Regions from separate parts of the Kocuria sp. WN036 genome, predicted to be linked through region 2. Evidence: riboswitches for the same ligand, from Rfam matches in the RefSeq annotation. Region 2 holds a riboswitch; the other holds the start of a gene.

Region 1 (6,935 bases), on a different contig from region 2:
CCATCGCCCTATGCACCGTGCTCTACCTGCTGATCACCGTCGCGGTCACCGGCAGCCTGACCGTGCCGCAGATCGTGGCGGCCCGGGACTACGCCCTGGCCGAGGCGGCCGAGCCGATGTTCGGCGCCTGGGGTGTGACGCTGACCGTGGTGATCGCCGTCGTCGCGACGCTGTCGGGACTGGTCGCGAGCCTGTTCTCGGTCTCGAAGCTCTACGACATGCTCCGCGACATGGGCCAGGCCCCCGGGCTGCCGGGGCAGGAGGGTCACCAGTCCCTCTACATCACGGCCGGGCTGGCGATGCTGATGGCCGCGTTCTTCGACCTGTCCCAGATCGCCTCCCTCGGCGCCATCCTGTACCTGGCCATGGACATCGCCATCCACCTCGGCATCCTGCGCCACCTCAAGGACGATGTCGGGGCCAAGCCCTGGATCCCCGGGATCGCGATCCTGCTCGACGCCGCGGTGCTCGTGCCGTTCGTGCTGCTGAAGGCCCAGTCGGACCCGTTCACCCTGGTGGTCACCGCCGTGGTGGCCCTGATCATCGTCGTCGCACAGTGGGTCGTCGTCCGCCGGCGCGACGGGGCGAACAGCACCGGGCAGCAGCCCCACACTCACCCCTGAAGCCGGTCGCGCGACCGGCTCACGGTGAGGGGCCCGTCGGTGGACGGGCCCCTCACCATGAGCGTGCTCGTTCAGTTCTGGCCGGCCAGCCAGGTGCGGAAGTCCGCGATCTGCGCCTGTTGCGCGGTGATCCCAGCGCTGGAGGCCACCCGCAGCTGAGCATGATCAGCGCGGGACTGCAGCTCGAGGAACTCGACGATCCCGCCGTTGTGGTGCGGGATCATCTTCTGCACGAAAGCGACGTCGAAGTCCTCGCCAGCCTCAACAGCGGCCAGTTCTTCGACCATCATCCGGGTCTCCTCCTCCAGGATCTTCATCTCCTCCTGTGCTTCCTCCGGGGCCTGAGCCTTGGCCTCTTCCGGGGTCAACCCGTACCACTCCTCCAACCAGGTGGTGAACTGGTCGATCTGGTGCTGCTGGCTGGCGATGATGTTCTCCGCGTGGGTGCGGATGTCCGGGCTGGTCCCGCGCTCGAGCTCCAGCTGGGCCATCTCGATCGCGGCCTGGTGGTGGCCAATGATCTCGGCCAGGAAAGTGACCTCCAGCTGCTCGCCCTCCAAACCGGCCAGGGTCTCACCGAATTCGTAGGCGGTCGGGGAGGTGGGATCGGGGCCGAGCATGTCCTCCGGGGCCTGATCCTGGGCGTGGGACGAGACCGGGGTGGTCACCTGTCCGTGGGCGAACACTGGGGCGCTGGCCCCGCCCCACAGGGCCGTGGCGACGACAACGGTGGAGGCGGCGGCCGCCGTGCGACGGCCAGGGAACTGGATGGAACGCATGATGATGTCTCTCTTCCGCAATGAAGGAGCTCGACCCCGAGGTGCCGGCTCGGTCATCAGCCCCGTACCCTGCGCGTGAACAAACCGCGCGGGCAGAGCTGTACTGAACAAGGGGCGGGGGGAAGAGGGAACCCGCATCCGGGCACGCCCGATCAGCCCATCAGGCTCCTCTTTCACCGACGGAGGCCGGTCATCGGCGTCCGTGGGTCAGCGCGAGTCTGGGCTCAGCCCAGGGAGGCGACCAGTGCCGCACAGGCGGCCTCGCAGCGACGGCAGGCCTCAGCACAGATCCGGCAGTGCTCGTGCATGTCCGCGTGCTGCTCGCACTCATCAGCACACGCCTTGCACGCCATCTGGCAGACCCGGATCGCGTCCAAGGTGATGTTCGCGTCGTAGCCGGTGTGCCGGGAGAGCACCCGCCCGGTGGCCTCGCACAGGTCCGCGCAGTCGAGATTGGTGCGGATGCACTTGGTCAGCTCGGCGACCATGTCCTCGGACAGGCAGGCATCGGCACAAGCGGTGCAGGTCTGGGCGCACTCGAAGCAGGCCTCGATACAGGCCGCCAGCTTGCCCTGGTCCACTCCCCCGAGGTCCTTCGGGTAGGTCTCCAGCATCGCGCTCACGTGATGGGTCATGGCTTGCTCCTTCGTCGGTTCGGTCGAGGAGACGAACCGGCCGGAGCCAGCCCGCCATGTCATCGACAGTAAACTGCCGATTCTGTGTGACGCGACCCGAAAGCTTGAAGATTTGATGAAGATCAACGCCTCAAGAATCCGCGATCCCGCCTCACTACCTGGCCTCTACATCGGTGCAGCGGGCTGAATATGGAGATTTCATGAAGAAACCCTGCCCTAAGGCCTCGGAAGGGCACTTCCGAAGCCCTCCCAAACTGTGAGCCACCTTGAAAATCCTCCCCAACAATCTTGGTGCTGGCCCGGCCCGCGCTGAAGACTGCGCATGGTTGCAGAGCCCTGTCGCTGTCGGCTGCGTCCAGCGAAACGCGCGCCACCATGCCATGTGTCCTAGTCAGAGCGCTTTGAAAGACCGGTGTGAGCTACGCGACGGGTCCTGCTGCGTGACGGTTTCACTTCCTCGGGGCGTATTTTTCCGAGGCCGGAATCACAGCTTCCCGCTCCCGACTGAGGAGAGAATCCAGGCCGTGACCTAAACGTGACACTTTCGTTATGGATGGGCTACTGTCCACTGCGTGCCGATGACTGATCCGGTCGGCGCCCTCGTGCACATCGCCGAATTCTGCCGGTGCTCGAGGTTCCTGAAGAGATATCGCTTGGCAGAAGCGGGGGAACCATTTTCGGTCCCGGTGATCCGGGGCCTTGGGGTTAAGCCGGCAGAGCGCGTGCGCTCTGCCGGCCGGGTGTCTCCCACCCGCATCCGACAGCTCACCTCGTAGGCAAAGGGAGGAACTCACCCATGACTGTTTTCAAGCGCCACGCTGCCCGCCACCGTGCCGAGACCACCTCTCACGCCGTGCGCAACACCACGATCGCTGCCACCGCCGGTGCGGTGCTCATCGGCTCCATCGCCCCGGCCCAGGCCTACGCCGAGGTCCCCGCAGAGACCGCCCCCGCCTACGCGACCCCCGCGTCCGCACTGACGACTTACACCTCGGCGGCCTCCCAGCCCGCGGCCGCCCCGCAGACCGTCTCCACCGCCTCTTCCCAGGCCCCGGCCGCGCCCGAGCAGGCTACATCGGCCGTGGCGGTGTCCACCCAATCGGCGGACATCACCGAAATTACCGGCGCCTCCGGGATCGTGGGCACAGCGATGCAGGGAGCCGGCACCGGTTACGTCTGGGGCGGCACGGACTTCGGCGCCTGGGACTGCTCCGGCTTCACCCAGTGGGTCTACGCCCAGCAGGGCATCGACCTCCCCCGCACTAGCCAGCAGCAGTGGGCGGCCGGCACCCTGACCACCGACCCGCAGCCTGGCGACCTCGTCGTCCAGAACGGCGGGGCCCACATCGGGATCTACCTTGGTGGCGGCAAGATGATCTCCGCGCTGAATCCCACCCAGGGCACCTTCGTGCACAGCGTGAATGCCATGCCGACGGTCGGCTACGTCACCTTCCGCTGAGCCAACCCTCCGTCCGCCACGAATGCCGCTCGTGGCGGGCGGCGGGTGTGCCCCCCACCTGATCAGCATCCAGGATCGGTCGGTCAGAACCGGAGATGCCTGCACCCATCCACCGCCGGGGAACACCCCGATCTGGCCGCCTGATGGGCCCGCTCTTGAAGGTTCAGTGAAGATCTACCGCCCAGCCCTCCCAGCCCGGCGAAGCCAGCTGCGGCGGGGCTACCGTGGATGGATCGGTCCGCCTCGACCCGAGGCTGAACAGAGCAAACACCACGATGTGCAGGTCCAGTACGGGCTGCTGCGAAAGAGAGATTCGTCATGACGTCGACGTTCAAGCACCTGGCCGCCGGGACGGCCCTGGCGCTGGCCCTCAGCGGTGCCGGGGCGACCGCGGCGGTCGCGTCCCCGACGCACCAGCCTGCCTCCGCCTCCGCACAGACGGGCGCTGAGCGGCACATGAACCACGACCGCCACTTCGCCGTGATGATGGTCCCCCACCACCAAGGTGCCACCGACATGGCCGAGCTGGCCCTGCAGAAGTCCGAGCGTCCCGAAATCCGTGACCTGGCGGAGAAGATCATCGAGGCCCAGACCGAGGAGATCCAGCAACTGGAAGCAGCGGCCCAGCGGCTGGCCGCCGAGAACACCCCGGGACACCACCACCATGGACACGGCCACCACCACGGCCACGGGCACCACGTCCACGGCCATGGCCATGGCGGCCATGGCCGGAGCATGAATGCCGACATGCAGGGCGCCATGATGGGCGAGATGGACGGCATGGACGGCATGGACGGCATGAGCCTCGAAGAGCTGGCGAAACGGTCCGGGGATGAGTTCGACAAGGCCTTCCTCGAAGAGATGATCGCCCACCACCAGATGGCTCTCGAGATGGCCGAGATGGAGCTGCAGATGGGCACCGACCCCGAGTTGCGAGCCATGGCGGAGAAGATGATCGAGGACCAGCAGGCGGAGATCGAGCTCATGCAGGGCTGGTTGGAGGAGTGGTTCGCGGCCTGATCCAGGACCACGAGCTGGGCCGTCATCGACTGGAACGGGCCGACACCGGGATGTCATGGTCCCCGTCGACCCGTTCCAGCCAGTCCAGTCCAGTGCGGTGATCCCCGACGCGGCACCCGATGGGCGCGCACCCTTCGCGCAGTCAGCAGCACCCCGAACGGTCACCGACCAACCGTAGGTTTGGCAGCACCGCGCCCTCTTGCCTCAGGACACGGCCCCCCTCCCCCTCGCCTGGGGTCCTGTTCCTCCAGCGCGCGCACCGTCACCGAGATGGCCGAGACCACCGGAGTCCCCTCGCCCGGTGGTGGTGGCCGGATCCCGGCCGTGTTGCGTCTGTCCGGGCTCGTGGAGGGGCGACACGCGATCTTCTCAGTGTCCGATATCCCTCTCATCGGCCCGGTGCAGGGGATCGTTAGCCACAGCGACCACCGGTTCACCGGTGAGCCCGGCCACGACGAGTCCACCCCCCTGTTTCGTTTCCGAGGCCTCAGACACGGTCGCCCTGGGACGCTGGGGCTCGCAGCACAGTGTTCATGTCACAGCGATCAGTACCGGGAGGACAGATGACGGATCCGCTCACCGGACGTGTGCTGGTGGTCGACGACGAGGTCGACCTCGCGCAGCTGATCGCGGACTATCTGCGCAAGGCCGGGCTGGAGGTCGTGATGCGCCACGACGGCACGGAGGCGGTGGCCGCGGTACGAAACTTCGCCCCGGACGTGCTGGTGCTCGACCTCGGGCTGCCGGGGATCGACGGGATCGAGGTGTGCCGTCAGGTGCGGACCTTCTCGGACTGCCACGTCCTGATGCTCACCGCCCGGGATGATGAGGTCGACAAGATCGTGGGCCTGTCGATGGGAGCCGACGACTACGTGACCAAGCCGTTCAGCCCGCGCGAACTCGTGGCCCGGGTGCAGGCCATGCTGCGCCGGGTGCGCACCCAGTCCGCACCCGTCCCGGAGCCGGCGGGCCAGGACCAGGGGCTGGTGATCGGGGACCTGGTGGTGGACGGGGACTCCCGCCAGGTGCACCTGGGCGGGGAACCGGTGGCGTTGACGAGGATCGAGTTCGACCTGCTCCTGTGCCTGGCTGCCCGCCCCCAACTGGTGCTCTCGCGCCGGCAGCTGGTGGAGATGGTCTGGGACACGCACTGGACCGGGGACGAGCACCTGGTGGATGTGCACATCGGACGGATCCGCAAGAAGCTCGGCGACGTAGCCACCAGGCCGACATTCATCCACACGATCCGCGGGATCGGCTACCGGATGGGCACCGGGCGATGAGCGCCGCCGTCTCCGACCGGACCCGGGCCTGGTCTTTGTCCTGGAGCCCATTGACGGTGCGATTGATGCTAGCCCAGACCGCAGTGCTGGCCATCGGGCTGATCATCGTGGTGATCACCGCGGTGCTGGTCGGGCCGAACATGTTCTATCACGAGCTCATCGAGGCCGGCCACGCCGATGAGGCCACCGGACTGGTGCACCTGGAGGACGCCTTCCGCTCGGTGAGCCTCACCGCCCTGACCATCGGGGGGCTCCCGGCGCTCTACATCGCCGGGATGCTCACCTTCTACCTCTACCGCACGATCGGGCGGTCCCTGGTCTCCTTCAGCACCGCCGCCCAGGAGGTGGCTGCCGGCAACTACGACGTGCGTGTCACCTCCACCAGCCTGGGCGCGGAGTTCGACTCCCTGGCTGGGTCTTTCAACGACATGGCGGCCAGGCTCGACGCCGTGGACACCACCCGGCGCCAGATGCTGGCCGATCTGGCTCATGAGATGCGCACCCCCCTGGCCAGTCTCAAAGGACATCTAGAGGGCATCGAGGACGGAGTGGTCGAGTGGGATGCACGAACCACGGGCATCTTGTACGCCCAGATCGCCCGGCTGGAGCGACTGGCCCGCGACATCCGCCAGCTCACCGCCGCCGAGGAAGGCATGACCCATCTGCAGCTGACCCTCCAGGACCCGGGCCGGCTGGCAGCCCAGGCGGCCGCGGCCGTCCAACAGGACGCCGCCGCTCAGAACATCTCGGTGACCTCCATCAGCACCGGCATGGAGGTCACACCGGTGCTGGTCGATCAGGAGCGGATGGGACAAGTGTTGGGCAACTTGCTGGAGAACGCCTTACGCCACACCCCATCCGGCGGGGCCGTCACCGTGCGCACCGACCACACCCCGGAGGCGGTCACTGTCACCGTCACCGACACCGGGGAAGGCATCGGCTCCGAGCACCTCCCGCACGTGTTCGAGCGCTTCTACCGCGCCAACACCGGCCGGGAGGCCCACCGCGTGGGCTCAGGCCTGGGACTGGCCATCAGCAAATCCCTGGTCGAGGCCCAAGGCGGGACCCTGGAGGCCACCAGCGGCGGCCCCGGACGCGGGACCAGCTTCCGGATCCACCTGCCCCGCCACACGCCC
Region 2 (6,935 bases):
CCCTGAACGCGACCTCGTTCAACGCCGCACGGATGATCGGGCCCGCCGTGGCCGGCGTGCTCGTGGCCGCCATCGGCTCGGGCTGGGTGTTCCTCCTCAACACGCTGACCTTCGGCGCGATGCTCGCCGCCGTCCTGGCGATCCGCGCCGACGAGCTGCGCGGGATGCCGCGCTCCGGCCGGGGGCGGGGCCAGATCCGGGAGGGGCTGGCCTATGTGGCCGGCCGCCCCGACATCGTGGCGGTGCTGGTCACCATCTTCCTCATCGGCACCTTCGGGCTGAACTTCGCGGTCTTCCTGGCCGCCATGGCCGGACCCGAGTTCGGCCGGGGCTCGGAGACCTTCGGGCTGCTCAACTCGGTGCTCGCGGTCGGCACGGTGGCCGGGGCCCTGCTCTCGGCCCGGCGCCGCAGCGCCCGGCTGCGCTACGTCTACGGGGGCAGCGCCGTCTTCGCCCTCAGTTGCCTGGGCGCGGCGACGGCGCCCACCCTGCCGCTGTTCGCGCTGTGGCTGGTCCCCTGCGGGCTGTCCTCCCTGACCATCATGACCACCGCCAACGCGTACGTGCAGTCCACCACCTCGCCGGTGATGCGCGGACGCGTCATGAGCCTCTACATGGCCATCTTCATGGGCGGCACCCCGATCGGGGCGCCGGTCGTCGGCTGGATCACCGACGCCCTCGGGGCGCGCTGGGGCATGGGGGTCGCCGTGGCGGCGGGACTCGGCGGGGCCCTGGTGGGCTTCGTCGTCTGGCTGCGGCTGCGCGCGGAGCGCTCCGCGCCCGAGAACTCCGGCTAGCGCCCGGCTCCTCCGCGGAGCTGCTCGACGACGTGGTCCACGCAGGCCAGCAGCCGGGCGACGTCGTCGGGCTCGATGGAGACGAACGTGGCGATCCGCAGCTGGTTGCGCCCCAGCTTGCGGTAGGGCTCGACGTCGACCACGCCGTGGGCGCGCAGGACCGCCGCGACGGCGGCCGCGTCCACGGCGGCGTCGAAGTCCACGGTGGTGATCACGGTGGAGCGGTCCTCGGGGCGGGCCACGAACGGGGACGCGAAGGACGAGGCCTCGGCCCACCCGTAGACCAGGTCCGAGGAGGCCTTCGTGCGGGCCGCGGCCCAGGTCATGCCGCCCTGGTCGTTGAGCCAGCGGACCTGCTCGTCGAGCATCACCAGCGTGGCCAGGGCCGGGGTGTTGTAGGTCTGGTTCTTCCGGGAGTTCTCCAGCGCCGTGGTCAGCTGCAGGAAGTCGGGGATCCACCGCCCGGAGGCGCCGATCCGCTCGATCCGCTCGATCGCCGCGGGGGAGAACGCGCCCAGCCACAGTCCGCCGTCCGAGCCGAAGTTCTTCTGCGGGGAGAAGTAGTAGACGTCCGCCGCGGCCACCTCCGCGGCCATCCCCCCGGCGGCCGAGGTCGCGTCCACCAGCACCAGCGCGTCGTCCGCGATCCCGGAGGGCCGGTGCACGGGCGCGGCGACACCGGTGGAGGTCTCGTTCTGGGGCCACGCGTAGACGTCCACGCCCTCCTCCGCCCGGGCGTCCGGGCGGGTGCCGGGGGCGGACTCCACGATCGAGGAGGGCTCCAGGAACGGTGCGCCGTCGGTGGCCTGGGCGAACTTCGCGCCGAACTCCCCGAACACCAGGTGCTGGGCCCTCCGCTCGACCAGCCCGAACGCGGCGGCGTCCCAGAACGCGGTGGCCCCGCCCAGGCCCAGGAGCACCTCGTGGCCGGAGGGCAGGCCGAGGAACTGCGCGAGGCCCTCCCGCACCGAGCCCACGAGCTCCTGCACCGGCGCCTGGCGGTGGGAAGTGCCGAGCAGGCCGGCCCCGGCGCGCGACACGGCCTCGACCTGTGCCGGACGGATCTTGGAGGGGCCGGCGCCGAAGCGGCCGTCGGCGGGCAGCAGGTGCTGGGGGATGGTGACGTGTGCGGGCAACGGGCGCTCCCTCGTGGGTGACGTGCGGCGGGTGGTGCGCGACGGGCACGGCCGCCGCGGAGGCCGCTCGCGCCGTTCGCGACTCGGCCCATTCTGCCCCACCCGCGGACGGCGGGCCCCGCGGGCGCCTCCTCCCTCCGGGCGGCCGGAGGGCTCGCGCACTAAGCTCGTGCGGGAAGACCGGACCGGGCGGGATCCCCGGGCCGGGACGGCCGGACGAAGGATGACTGAGGCATGAGCGACCTGATCGACACCACGGAGATGTACCTGCGGACCGTCCTCGAGCTCGAGGAGGAGGGGATCACGCCGATGCGGGCACGGATCGTCGAGCGCCTCGACCACTCCGGGCCCACGGTCTCGCAGACGGTGTCCAGGATGGAGCGGGACGGGCTGCTGACGGTGGGCCAGGACCGGTCGCTGCTGCTCACCCCTGCCGGCCGTGAGCGTGCGGTGCAGGTGATGCGCAAGCACCGGCTGGCGGAGCGGCTGCTCGCCGACGTCATCGGCCTGGACCTCGCCCAGGTGCACGACGAGGCGTGCCGGTGGGAGCACGTGATGAGCGAGCAGGTCGAGCGGCGGCTCGTGGACCTGCTGCACAGCCCCCGGTACTCGCCGTACGGCACGCCGATCCCCGGTCTGGCCGCCCTCGGGGTCGAGGAGAGCCCCGCAGCGGCGCACCCCTCCCTGCTCGACGCCGCCCGCCACGACCCGGACGGGGCGCACACCGTGGCGCTGCTGCCGGAGGTGGTCCAGGCGGACGCGGACCTCCTGGGCGTGCTGAGCGACGTGGGAGTGCTCACCGGGGCGGAGGTCACGGCCCGGGTGGACGGTCAGATCGTGCGCATCGAGGTGGCGGCCACGGGGCGGTCCGCGGAGATCGACCTGCGCACCGCCGCGGCCATCCGCGTCCTCGCTCCCTGAGGCGCCGCCGTCTCCCGGAGCGGGGCGGCGAACGGTTCTTCCCGGGTGTGGGGACGTTCACAAGCCACTTTCGGCCAGTCCGGCCCGAGCCGGACCCCGGAGGCGCGGCTTCCCTGGTGACAGGCGGATTCCCAGGGCGCTCGAAGACACTGCACAGCTCGTCACAGGTGCGAATTGATTCGACTTTTCCTCTCAATAGCTACTCATTGAGACCCGCAGCGTTGTCCGGCTGTTATCTGTCGTGATCAAAACGTGACACTTCCGTAATCTGTCATGTACTGTTCAACGCGTGCCGATCACTGGTCGGATCGGCGCCCTCGGAGCACATCGCCGAATTCTGCCGGTGCCCGTGGCCTCTACACAGAAACTGCTTGGCAGAAGCGGGGGAACCACTTTCGGTCCCGGTGATCCGGGTCCTTGGGGTTAAGTCGTCAGAGCGCGTGCGTTCTGCGGCCGGGTGTCTCCCACCCGAATCCGACAGCTCACCTCGTAGGCAAAGGGAGGAACTCAACCATGTCGCTTTTCACGCTGAACGCTGCCCGCCACCGTGCCGAGACCACCTCGCACGTCGTGCGCAACACCACCATCGCCGCCGCTGCCGGCGCCGCGATGATCGGCTCCGTCGCCCCGGCCCAGGCCTTCGCCCAGGCTCCCGTCGAGACCGGCGCGGCCTACTCGGCCCCGGCCTCCGCCTCGCTGGCCGAGTACTCCTCGTACACCTACCAGGCCCCGGTCGCCGCGCAGCCCGCCGCTCCCGCCTACGAGGCCCCGGCCCCGGCCCCGCAGCAGACCGCCGCCACCTCGAGCGTCACCCCGCAGTCCACCGCCACCACCGAGATCGCCCCGGCCGCCGGCGGCGTCGTGGGCACCGCGATGTCCGCGCAGGGTGCGGGCTACGTCTACGGCGGCACCGCCTACGGCGCCTGGGACTGCTCCGGCTTCACCCAGTGGGTCTTCGCCCAGAACGGCATCGACCTGCCCCGGACCACCTGGTCCCAGTTCGCGGCGGGCACCCCCACCGCCACCCCGCAGCCCGGTGACCTCGTCTCGCAGAACGGCGGCGCCCACGTGGGCATCTACATCGGCGGCGGCAAGATGATCTCCGCCCTCAACCCGACCCAGGGCACCCAGGTCCACTCCGTCAACGCCATGCAGCTGGACGGCTACTACACCTTCTGATCCGGTCCGCCGCCCGCGACGACCCCGCTCGTCGCGGGCGGCACCCGATCACCCCCCCCCCCCCCCACGCCGCACGCCGAGAACCGCTCTCCCGGTTCCCGGCGGTGCCTGCTGTCCGACCGGACGGCGCCCCCCTCCTCCGCTCGCCGGCCGTCGTTCCCGATCCCGGAACGCACCCCTGCCGGACACCGGCCCACCCCGCGCACTGCCCGGGGCGATCCGTGCTGTCACCCGCGCCCTCCGGCAGGCCCGGCTCCGAAAGAAAGTCGTCTGAACTCCTCATGACCCGTGATCTGACCTCCTCGAACGGCATCGGCTCGCTCTTCTCCGGCAAGGCCCGCACCGTGGCCGCCGTGGCCGCCTTCTCCGGGCTGGCCCTCGCCACCACCGTCTCCGTGCAGGCCGCTCCGGCCCAGGACGCCTCCGCCGACGCCCCGCTGTCCGCCGTGGCCGCGGCCACCCCCGCCGCGGCGCCCGCCGTGTCCCTCGAGCCCGTCGCCCACGTGCAGAAGGTCGAGTCCGACCGGAAGTCCGAGAAGAAGGTCGAGAAGAAGGCCGAGCGGCAGAAGGTCGAGACCCCGGTCGTCGCGGCTCCCGCCGTGGCCGCTCCGGCGCCGAAGGCCGCCGCCGCGCCCGCTCCGGTCGCCGCCCCGAAGCCGGCCGTGCAGGCGGCTCCGGCCCCGAAGGCCGCCGCCGCGCCCGCCCCGAAGCCGGCCCCGAAGCCCGCACCGGTCGCCGCCCCGAAGCCGGCCGTGCAGGCGGCTCCGGCTCCGAAGCCCGCCGCCGCGCCCGCCCCGAAGCCGGCCGTGCAGGCCGCTCCGGCCACCCAGCGCACCGTCACCCCGCAGAGCTCGGCCTCCGGCAAGGGCGCGACCATCTCCTCCGCCGCCATGGGCCAGCTCGGCGTGGGCCAGGACTGCACCGCGCTCGTCACCAACGCGCTGCGCGCCGCCGGCATCAACCACCACGGCTGGCCGGCCTCCTACCTGAGCCTCGGCACGCAGGTCTCCGCCGGCCAGGCGCAGCCGGGCGACCTCGTCTACTACGCCGACGGCGGCATGGGTGCGGCCCACATCGGCGTCTACATCGGTGGCGGCAAGGCCGTCCACGGCGGCTGGAACGGCGGCACGACCGTCATCGACAGCGTCAACGTGGGCTCCGGCCCCGTCTACGTCCGCGTGCGCTGACCGCACGCGAGAGCACCGCTTCGGGTGCGCGGTTCCTGGTCGGCCAGACGGGAACCGCGCACCCGCTGTCATCCCGGCGCCCACCGCGCCGGCCACCCCGGCGCCCCGGCGGCGGCCGATAGACTGGCCCCATGTCCACCGACTACAGCCGCAACGCCCGCACGAGCCTGGATCGCGAGTACGCCTACATGGCCTACGGCATGATCGGCGGCGCCGTGCCCGGCATCGTGGCCGGCTTCGTCGTCGCCGCGTTCGTGGGGCACGCCGCGATGTGGCTCTCGGTGTTCGGGGGCATCGGGATCGTGCTCGGCCTGATCACCGGGATCCTGCTCCACCGGAGGCGGCACTCTGCGGCCGTGACCGAGGACCGCCGGGAGCGCGGCGCAGCGCCGGAATGACGTGCTCCCGCAGCAGCGGGGCCAGGTCCGCGGGCAGCGCGCCGGGGGAGTCCTCGTCGACGGGCTGCCAGCGCAGCTCCTCGATCTCCGCGAGCGGCACCGGCCGCCCCGTGAGAGGTGCCGTGAACACGGTGCACCGCACCCACGTGCCCGCCTCGTTCGCGGCCGGCGCCACGAACACCCCGAGCGGGCGCAGCTGGGCGGCGTCCAGCCGCAGCCCGACCTCCTCCGCCGTCTCCCGCACGGCGGCGGCCGCCGGGGACTCGCCCGGGTCGAGCTTGCCGCCCACCAGCATGAAGCGCTCCGTGCCCCGCTTGCGCACCGTCAGCAGCGCCCCGTCGTCGTCCTGCAGGCACACGGCGGTGATGGTCAGCACCTCGGCGTCCGCCGGGGGAGCGGCCGGGGACTCCTCGGCGACCACGCGCAGCCGGCCGATCTCCTCGTCGAGGTTGCGGGCCGCCGCCGGACCCCACCGGCGCTGGGCCGTGTCGGTCCGGAACAGCGGCTGCCGGCCCCGGAGGTCCTCCAGCACCTCCAGCCGGGCCCGGGCGAACTCCGGTCCGGGCACGTGCGCGTACTCCTTCCGCACGCCCGTCGTGTAGGCGGCGTACCCGTCCGGGTCCGCGCCGAGCACGGAGAGGTCGGCGTCCAGGAGCACCCGTCCGGCGGCGTCCCCCTCGGGGACCCGGTGCCCGAGGGTGAGCAGGACGAGCCGCTCGACCTCCGCCACGAGCGGCGCGGCGAAGCCGGCGGCGCCCAGCCGGGTGCGGGCCAGCTCCGCCGACGCCCGCTCGTCCGCTCCGGGGCGGCCCCGGTAGACGGCGTCGTGGAACCACGCGGCGAGGACCAGGGCGGCGGACCGGTCGGGATCGAGGTCGACGCCGGGCCGCAGCAGGTCGACGGCCTCGAGCACCGCCAGCAGGTGGGCGGGACCGTGGTAGTGCCGGTGCGGCTCGCTCCACCGGTCCACGAGCTCCTCGCCCAGCGCCGGGTGCCCCGGGAAGCGGGCGGCCCACCGCCGCAGCAGGACCCGGGCGATCCGGTCCGGGCGCGCCCGCGCCGGGACGCGCAGCCCGCTGCGCACGAGCAGGCGCGTGAGCTGCCGCCCGTCGACCGGCACCGCGCCCGCGGCCACCGCCCGCCGGTACAGGCTCTCCGGCACGTCGTAGTGGTCCCGGTCGAAGGCGCGCCGGGCCACGCCCAGCCGGTCCGCGAAGTCGTGCAGCTCCTCGTAGGAGGTGTCGGAGACCAGGTGCGAGAAGTGCGTCCCGTGGGCGGGCCAGAGCGGCGGATCGATGTAGACGGGCATGCGACCGA

What was found. Region 2 has a riboswitch for cyclic di-AMP ahead of CK505_RS08810 (C40 family peptidase). Riboswitches for the same ligand answer to the same signal wherever they lie in the genome.
Region 1: it holds a riboswitch for cyclic di-AMP, as region 2 does, so the genes downstream of both, CK505_RS18580 (C40 family peptidase) here and CK505_RS08810 (C40 family peptidase) in region 2, are expected to answer to the same signal.

What each region holds. Positions count from the first base shown of each region.
Region 1 is NZ_NSKF01000035.1:8,772-15,706, forward strand. It holds gene CK505_RS16245 (APC family permease) at 1-623, shown strand, start outside; gene CK505_RS16250 (DUF305 domain-containing protein) at 695-1,402, opposite strand; gene CK505_RS16255 (four-helix bundle copper-binding protein) at 1,627-2,037, opposite strand; gene CK505_RS18280 (hypothetical protein) at 2,036-2,224, shown strand; cyclic di-AMP (ydaO/yuaA leader) riboswitch at 2,638-2,828, shown strand; gene CK505_RS18580 (C40 family peptidase) at 2,834-3,496, shown strand; gene CK505_RS16265 (DUF305 domain-containing protein) at 3,815-4,516, shown strand; gene CK505_RS16270 (response regulator transcription factor) at 5,080-5,799, shown strand; gene CK505_RS16275 (cell wall metabolism sensor histidine kinase WalK) at 5,865-6,935, shown strand, end outside.
Region 2 is NZ_NSKF01000011.1:59,018-65,952, forward strand. It holds gene CK505_RS08795 (MFS transporter) at 1-797, shown strand, start outside; gene serC (phosphoserine transaminase) at 794-1,933, opposite strand; gene CK505_RS08805 (metal-dependent transcriptional regulator) at 2,168-2,854, shown strand; cyclic di-AMP (ydaO/yuaA leader) riboswitch at 3,173-3,362, shown strand; gene CK505_RS08810 (C40 family peptidase) at 3,368-4,033, shown strand; gene CK505_RS08815 (C40 family peptidase) at 4,315-5,220, shown strand; gene CK505_RS08820 (hypothetical protein) at 5,352-5,618, shown strand; gene CK505_RS19055 (DUF4031 domain-containing protein) at 5,536-6,927, opposite strand.